Regions from separate parts of the Paenibacillus sp. LjRoot153 genome, predicted to be linked through region 2. Evidence: a T-box and tRNA genes for the amino acid it is inferred to sense, from the RefSeq annotation. Region 2 holds a T-box; the other holds one or more tRNA genes.

Region 1 (4,424 bases), 3.6 Mb from region 2:
TTTCGCAAATGTGCGAAAGGTAAGTTTTTTTCTGTTTGTTGACATAGTGTTGTCAGGGTTGATTTTGTATAGTTGTAGGAAAAAGAAGGGAAGTACATCATGGAGAAATTAGATTTAGCCAAAGCCTATAAACCTTATTACACAGCTCCAACGAAGCCTGAGCTCGTTGTTTTTGAACCTATTTCCTATGTTACTATCGTAGGGAAAGGGGACCCCAATGGTGCCGCCTTCGCTAACGCTACAGAAGCGCTGTATACGGTCGCCTACGGTGTTAAGGGACATTACAAGAAGCTGGAGAAAGACTTCACAGTAGCGAAGCTAGAAGGGCAATGGTGGGTAGATGGGGATCCCCGAACTGCCTTGGAGGTATCGAGGGAAGAATGGCACTGGAAGTTATTGATTCGTATGCCAACGTATGTGTCGGCTGAGATCGTAGAAGAAGCGCGCTCAGCAGCAATGGCCAAGAAAAAAGAGCTTAAGGTTATTGCGGATGTTGGGTATGAAACTTTGCATGAGGGACTCTGTGTCCAGATGCTGCATGTGGGACCGTATGCGACAGAACCGGAAACACTGGCACAGATGGAGCATTTCATATCGCAAGAGCAGCTCAGTTACCGTGGACTTCATCACGAAATTTACTTATCAGACCCGAGGAAGATTGATCCTGCCAAAATGAAAACGATATTGCGATATCCAGTTCAAGCGATAGAAGTGGTGAAGGGGTGATTTTTGCTGTAAAATAGAAGATAATGTCGAGAACGGTGGGAGTGAGTGCAGATGCGTAAAATAGCTGCAATTGGACAAGCTGTGGTTGTCCTCGTGATCTTGTTAGGTTTGCTGTATCCGGCACCTTCCGCCCACGCTTCTTGGTTCGATCGGATCAAAGATATTTATCAATTGCCAAGCAATGTGGAGCAGATCCAGAAGGATTATGAGGATACGAAGCAGCAATTGGAAGAACAGAAGGACAAGTTATCTGAGGCCGTCAGACAGTCACAAGAAATCGAGGATCGTCTCCTCAGTCAAAACGAGGCACTTAAGAAGGACAACGAGCAGTTACAAGAACGCTTGAAGGCCATGGAACAAGTTGCGTTAGACAAAGATAAACGTAATCGTAAAATCATCTACATGATCATTACGGCTGCGGCATTAGTAGTAGGCTATTTCTTGCTTGGACGCGTGTTTCGTTTCTTCGTATGGCAGAGAAGGAAGCGTGGGATGCGCTAACAGGATTGGCGAGGAGGTTGTGTGGTTTGGAGATCATCTATGAAAATGCAAGCTCACAAGCCAGGATGGCTACGCTGCAGCTTCTAAAGGGAGAGGCTGTGCATGTGCTGCATCCCAACCAAATTGTTGCGTTTCAGGGAAGGCCTGAGCAGCGTGAAGACGCATTGATGAAGCTTCCTAGTATGTATAGGAAGAAGCGGTTGATCCAATCACGCATACTCGGTCCTGGGCGTGTGTTAATGGGGTTGCCAGAAGCGTATAGTTTGGCTGTCGTGCCGTTGGAAGCCGAGGCCGATCTATTGTATGAATTTCGTCATGTGCTGTTTTATACGGAAGGTGTGACGTTTACAACGCATCTACAGAGTGTGAAGAACACGTTGATCACGCAAGATTTAGTTAAAATGCAGTTTCACGGCCCCGGCAATCTAGGTTTGCTAACAGCTGGCCCTATACATCACATGGCCCTGGATGCTGTGGAGCCTCTGTATGTTGATGTCAGTTGTCTTGTTGCCTATCCGCGGCAGGCTAAGCTGCGCCTCTGTGTATACGGCAACACACTGGCAAGCCAGCATATGAATTATCACTGGGAGATTACAGGGCATGGTCACGTACTCATGCAGCCATGTAAGCCTGATCCCAAATTGGATGAGCATTTGAAATCAGATAGCATACTGCGCCGTATAGCAAGGGAAGTTCTTCCATTTGGCGGAGTTTTCATCAAATAATAAAAAATATATAAAAATAGTTGCATTTGTTCTAAATACCTGATATATTATTTCTTGTCGCCTCTGAGAAACACATGCAGAGCGAATGAGAATTTACACCATGCGGAAGTGGCTCAGCGGTAGAGCATCGCCTTGCCAAGGCGAGGGTCGCGGGTTCGATCCCCGTCTTCCGCTCCAATATTTGCGCCCTTAGCTCAGCTGGATAGAGTATTTGACTACGAATCAAAAGGTCGGGAGTTCGAATCTCTCAGGGCGCGCCATTTACACTTTATCTTCACTACGGGACGTAGCTCAGCTTGGTAGAGCACCTGCTTTGGGAGCAGGGGGTCGCATGTTCAAATCGTGTCGTCCCGACCATTTTAGAATTTTTTATATGCGGGCGTAGTTTAATGGTAGAACTTCAGCCTTCCAAGCTGATCGCGCGGGTTCGATTCCCGCCGCCCGCTTACAATTAAAAGGACCGCCTTCGGGTGGTCTTTTTTCATTGTATTAGGCAGGGATGAGAGCCCGTAGAGGTTCGACCGTCCGTGAACACTTCGTTGAATAGGCTGAGTAGGACGAGCGTCCAAATATACCACTAGTTGCTTCCGTAGGAAGCCTTATAAATCCGAATTTGGAGTATTCCCGCCGCCCGCTTACAATTAAAAGGACCGCCTTCGGGTGGTCTTTTTTATATTTACAATACATGTGGAAGAGGCCCATGAGGGTTCGACCGTCCGTTCGCAGATCTGAGAACATGGAAACATAGGAGATAGAAATAAACCCTACTTCTGCTGAATTGGGGTTATTTTTTCATATTTTCCAATAGTCATACAGATGTATCTAGGTTAAAATGGGAAAAACATGCAAAGGGGACTTACCGAAATGAACGCTATTGAAAATCGTATTCATGGGTTACACCAGTATCATTCGGAGTTAACGGCGACTGCTGATCTGGCTTCATTCTGGGAGCGCGCCTACGCTGAAGCAACACAAGCTGCGTCCTATACAAGGGAGCCGGTGGCATCACCTTTTGTACAAGCGGAAGTGAATAAGATCGTCTTGCAGGGTGCTGCGGAAACACCGATCCATGCTTGGTTGTTACTGCCTAATGCAGAGAGCAAGTCTAAGAAGGTACCTTGTATTGTTACGTTCCCAGGCTATACTGGCTCCAAGGGGAGACCCGAGGATCATGCAGCCTGGTTGCTTATGGGGTATGCGGTACTTGCTGTTGATGTACGCGGGCAAGGCGGCGATAGCGGCAACCTGCTGCCACAGGAGACCGGCATGACGAGGGGATGGATTACACAGGGTATTCTCGATGCTGAGACGAGCTATTACCGAGCGGTTGCGATCGATTCCTTGCGTGCAGTGCAATGTGCGTTAGAGCAGCCAGAAATCGACAGTGAGCGAGTATTCGTATATGGCGGAAGCCAAGGCGGAGGACTTGCCCTACTCGTGACCGCGCTTGAGAAGCGCATTCGAGCAACAATTGCCCATGTGCCGAACCTATGTCACATGGATCTAGGCCTGTTGCAATCCGTTAGCTCACTAAGTGAGGCAGCGGAATTCGTTACTCGTTTCCCAGAGTATCTGCCTGATGTACTGCGGACAGTTTCTTATTTTGATATCATGAATCTAGGTGATCGTATTCAGCAGCCTGTTCACGTTACGGTAGGGTTGAAAGATACGTGTTGCTTACCAGAGGCGATTTTCGCTGCGTATAACCGAATCGAATCTGCACACAAATCCATTGAAGTGTACCCCTTCATGGGGCATGCGACACCTCCTGGATCCCATGCAGCAGCACATGCTTTTTTCTCAAAATGGTAGGGACTGAAGTAAGAAGCTTCCCGGTTGGATAACCTATTGCTAACTTGAAGGGAGGTGCTGACAGATGGAAAAAGAAGATTCATTTGAAGATGTATTTGAGCTGATGGAAACGGCTTTTCCTGTAACGGAAATAAGGACGTATGAAGGTCAGCGGGCGCTGTTATCTCATCCCAATTATAGAATCGATGTCGAGAGAGATGTTCATGGGCAATTGCTTGGTTTTTTGGCAAGTTGGAATTTTAGCACGTTTCGATTTGTGGAGCATATCGCCGTCAACGCTGCCATAAGAGGTGGCGGGATTGGTAAAAAGATGCTGACAACGTATATGAGCAGTGCTACTACACCTATCGTACTTGAAGTCGAGCCTCCGAATACCTCAGATGCTACGCGGAGAATTGAATTCTATAAGCGCTGCGATTTCCATTTGAACCTATTTCCTTATGCGCAGCCTCCACTTAGAGAAGGGCAACTGAAATTGCCTCTCAACATCATGAGTTATCCAGGTCCATTGACGGAAAGTGAGTTTAATTCCTGTAAGCATATATTGTTTACCGAGGTGTATAAGCAGCCTGTAAGCTTGGTGTGAAGCGATTGTGGAAGAGACAGCTACTCTGTATAGAGTGGCTGTTTTTGTGCGGTTTTACATAAAAGGAAACACTT
Region 2 (4,424 bases):
TACCGCAAAGAATATGAAAAAGGTACGAAATAACTGATAGCCAACAACGACGGATAAATTAGCATTAATTTCGTGAGCGATGATCCCCATCTGGTCCATTCCACCTGGTGCGAGACTGAGTAAAGCGGTTGATTTGGAGATGGCATGCAGCTGCATAAAGATAAAACTGAGTCCAAATGAACCAAGAAGAAGGAGTACACTACTGCCAATTGCAAGTGAAATGATTTGGAGCTTGTGGTTAAGTTGAGCTGGCTTTAGCATTAAACCAACATGGATACCAATCATAATTTGGGCTGCATTGATTATACTTGTTGGCAGCGCTAGTCCATGAAGTCCAATGAGTTGAATGATTGCTGTACTGAAGGCAGGACCGAGCAAGAAAGCAGTTGGAAACTTGATTTTATGACCTAGAAGTGCACAACTGATACTGACTACGGCGAAAATGAAGATATTTGGTGTTAGGGCACCCCAGCTTGCATTCGAAGTCGTTACCGTTTGAATCAGATTTTCGACTGTATGCTGATTGCCCATGATCGGACTAAACACCAGCAACGGTACACAGATAACGATCATCATGAGGCGAATGACTTGCAAGACGGTCACGATAGTAAGATTAATGCCTTCTGTCTCTTCAGCCAAAATAACCATTTGTGTAAGCCCGCCTGGTATGCTTCCTAGCAATGCTGTTTTGAAGTTAATTCGCGATAGCTTGGATATGAAGTAGGCAAGCGATACGCAGAGCAACATTAGGAGCAGTGTCATGAGTAGCATTGAAGGTAACTGAATCGCCATTTCGTGTAAAGCTGTCGCGGTCATGGAGAGACCAATCGTGTATCCGACAATGATGAGTCCTGCATTTCTAATCGGAGTAGGCCATACATATCGTTCTTTGAACACATTTGAACCAAGTAATACCGCAATCATCGGACCAAGAAGCCATGGGATGGGAATATGTAGGAGTTGGAACAAGTAACCGCCTAACAGGGCAGTAATTAGAGCTACGAACAGCTTAAGAGGAATATTTATGGAGATCTTATGTATTACCATGGATCCAATTCACCACCTTGACAGAACTGTACTAATGTTAGCACAGTTCTATTAAGGGTTCAAATACGTCAAGATTCAGTTAATTAAGCATAATACCAATTATGAAAGTCGAGGAAAGTTATCATGATCTTAAGAAGGATGTATCGTGCCGAATGGCAAACGGGGATGAAGGATCTCGGTTTAAACGCATTAGATATAGGCAACCAAGCACAGTTACTGGTAGCCCAGGGGGAGTTAATGACTGCTGCAGCCTTCGTTTGGCGAAACAATCTATTCCTCTATTATGAGTGCATGAGCCGAGAGGTTTTGCCTGATGAAGTGGCTGGAGCTGCGGTTCCTTTTTTGAAGGATTGGCCAGGACAGGAACAGCCTCGAAAGTGGATCTTAATGATTGATGTATTTCATTTTAATGAGCCTGTAAACGCAGAGCACTGGTTGAGAAAAGAGCCCGTGATCTCGCGGGTAGGGAGAGTTGCTCATTTGAAGCCTGAGATGATGAGTAGTTACATCTATTATCATTATCAGCTGCAAGAGGAGCGTGCTTTCCACGGGGAAAAGTATGAAATAATTGCGATGCATGAGAACCTTCTATTCGGTTATCAAGAATTTCCCAAAGTGATAGAAGAACCTGTTGTGACAGGGCGTTTAAGCACGAATGGGACCCCCGAGAATTGGAACGATTCGCGGATGGATCTGCATTTTCAACCATGGGAAGAGGATGGACATTTGTATTTTAAACCGATTGATCAAGTGTTTGCTTATTATATTGGTGATTTGAAAGATCGAAGTTAAAGTTAATTTATACGATAGAATTGGAGATCTTGATAAGTCAAATAGAGTTGTTTGATTAAAGTGGGCACTATGTAAGAGTTGAGGAACCAGATAAATATGCGGATGTTGTTATTCGATTTATTATGAGTGTGTCCCCAAAAAAGGAGATAGTACGTTGAATTTTAAATTAATGGATTTGCAAAATTATCTTAATGAGTTAAAAGAAGTAGAGAACAATGCTTATTATGAATTTCTAAAGGTATCGTCAATGAGTGTAGGCCTCTATAAATTGAATAAAGGTGAACTGGATAAACAAAAGCCACATACTGAAGATGAGGTTTATTTCATCATTGAAGGTGAAGCATCGTTTCAGAATGGAGATACACTTGCACAAATAAGTAAAGGGGACGTTCTATTCGTAGAGGCCCATAAAGAACATAGATTCTTTGATATTACAGAAGACTTAACTATCTTAGTATTCTTTTCACCGGCAGAACATGCCAATAAATAGTGTGCGAATGTTAAAAAAAGACACCACACGGGGTGTCTTTTTTGGGTTTGGGGTAAGCGAAGCTTACCCTTTTTTATGGGTGAGTTAGTCGAAAAATCGACTATCTCGAAAGAAGTAGTCTGATTATTTTGGCAACAAGTTAAGGATCTTCGGATATTAACGCACATGTGCAACCTTTAAGCTCAGTGAACGTCGATAAAATACAGGCTTGACATTCCCCAGAATCCCCTGTAAGATATTGAAAAATTCATATCGAAATATTAATGATTGGGACAGTAATTCCTAACAGACAGTCACAGCGAGCCGGGTCAGTGTAAGCCGGTACGGATGTTAAGAATGAAACGGACCCAGGAAATGGTTTGCCGAAATTGGAGTAGGTAAATCCGGTCTTTCGACCGTTACGAAACAGAGGGGTTAAACCAGAGGTTTAACACTTAGAGTGGTACCGCGGGAATTTTCAGCTCTCGTCTCTTTCATAGAGACGGGGGCTTTTTATATTTTCTAATAAAAGATAGGAGAGAAACGCTATGATAAATTATAAGCATGATTTGGCAGGTAAAATCGCAGCGTTACTAACTAGTTTTGACGCCAAGGATATTATGGGATGGATGGAATACCCAGCGAATCCGGATAAAGGAGATCTATCTTTACCTTGTTTCCGTCTAAGTAAAACCCTAAGTAAATCTCCACAAGTCATTGCTGAAGAGTTAAAAGCAGCGCTAGAAGATGAGCACATCGAGGATATGGAAGCCGTATCTGGGTATCTAAACATTTTTCTCAAAAAGTCTATGTTTGCAGAATCTCTAATTCGTCATATAAGTCAAGTTGGAGATCGCTATGGATCTCAGAATTTGGGGCAAGGGAAGACAGTGGTGATCGACTATTCCTCTCCGAATATCGCGAAGCCCTTTCATGTTGGCCATCTAAGATCCACTGTGATCGGGAATGCGTTATATCACATCCATGCATTTCTCGGATACAACTGTGTGGGCATTAACCATTTAGGGGACTGGGGGACACAGTTCGGGAAGCTGATTGTTGCCTACCACTTATGGGGTAGCAAGGAGGCTGTAAACCACAGAGCTATCGATGAGCTTCTCGATCTGTATGTGAAATTCCATGAGGAAGCTGAGAAAGACCCTGCTTTAGAGGATCAAGCTCGATCTTGGTTTACGAAAATGGAGCAAGGTGATCAGGAAGCACTCACGTTGTGGCAGTGGTTTATTGAGATCAGCCTCACCGAATTTCAAAAGATTTATAATCTGCTAGGTGTTAAATTCGACGCTTATCAAGGGGAAAGCTTCTACAATGACAAGATGGAGCCCGTTATTAAGGAACTGAAGGATAAGCAGCTTTTGGAAGAAGACGATGGTGCCTTATTAGTTAGGTTGGATGCCTTTGGCATGGCACCGGCATTAATGCTGAAAAAGGACGGCAGCTCGCTGTATCATACACGCGATCTTACGGCAGCTATATATAGAGCAGGTAAGTATGACTTTGAGAAATTGATCTATGTGACTGATTATGCTCAAAATCTACATTTCCAGCAATGCTTCAAGGTTGTTGAATTAATGGGCTATGCGTGGTCCTCCAAGCTTGAGCATGTCGCATTTGGCCGTGTGAGCATTGAAGGGGGGAGCTTGTCGACACGCAAAGGCAACGTGATTAGACTGGAAAACGTGCTGGAGCAAGCCATTCAGAAAATAAGGGATGTCATCGAAGCAAGAAACCCAGGCTTAGTGAATAAAGCTAAAGTTGCTGAGCAGGTTGGGATTGGGGCCGTTATATTTAACGATTTGAGTGCAAATCGAATCAAAGATATTGATTTTTCGTGGGAGGAAGCTCTAAATTTCGATGGTGAAACGGGGCCTTATGTGCAGTACACCTATGCAAGAACTTGCAGTGTGTTGAAGAAAGCGATGCTGCCTGACGGACAGGAAATGCAAATCGCTGAAATAGACGGCACTTGTTTGCAAAATAAAGAGGCCATGGCGGTTGTTAAAATGCTCTATTTATTTACAGAACGCATAGAGCAGGCTATGGTAAAGCTGGAACCTTCGATCGTATCGCGTTATCTCATTGATCTCGCTCAAGC

What was found. The T-box of region 2 lies ahead of argS (arginine--tRNA ligase). A T-box ahead of a tRNA ligase gene usually reads a tRNA of that ligase, here a tRNA-Arg.
Region 1: it encodes a tRNA-Arg, which carries the amino acid that the T-box ahead of argS (arginine--tRNA ligase) is inferred to sense. The anticodon was not compared.

Annotation. Positions count from the first base shown of each region.
Region 1 is NZ_CAXUQH020000001.1:917,928-922,351, forward strand. Features, by position in the region: gene ACSQ8P_RS04220 (GyrI-like domain-containing protein) at 100-726, shown strand; gene ACSQ8P_RS04225 (hypothetical protein) at 778-1,227, shown strand; gene ACSQ8P_RS04230 (AIM24 family protein) at 1,254-1,952, shown strand; tRNA gene ACSQ8P_RS04235 (tRNA-Gly) at 2,055-2,129, shown strand; tRNA gene ACSQ8P_RS04240 (tRNA-Arg) at 2,136-2,212, shown strand; tRNA gene ACSQ8P_RS04245 (tRNA-Pro) at 2,233-2,309, shown strand; tRNA gene ACSQ8P_RS04250 (tRNA-Gly) at 2,328-2,398, shown strand; gene ACSQ8P_RS04255 (acetylxylan esterase) at 2,817-3,764, shown strand; gene ACSQ8P_RS04260 (GNAT family N-acetyltransferase) at 3,829-4,350, shown strand.
Region 2 is NZ_CAXUQH020000001.1:4,564,533-4,568,956, reverse strand. Features, by position in the region: gene ACSQ8P_RS19560 (AbrB family transcriptional regulator) at 1-1,047, opposite strand, end outside; gene ACSQ8P_RS19555 (hypothetical protein) at 1,171-1,839, shown strand; gene ACSQ8P_RS19550 (cupin domain-containing protein) at 1,994-2,329, shown strand; T-box leader at 2,584-2,804, shown strand; gene argS (arginine--tRNA ligase) at 2,860-4,424, shown strand, end outside.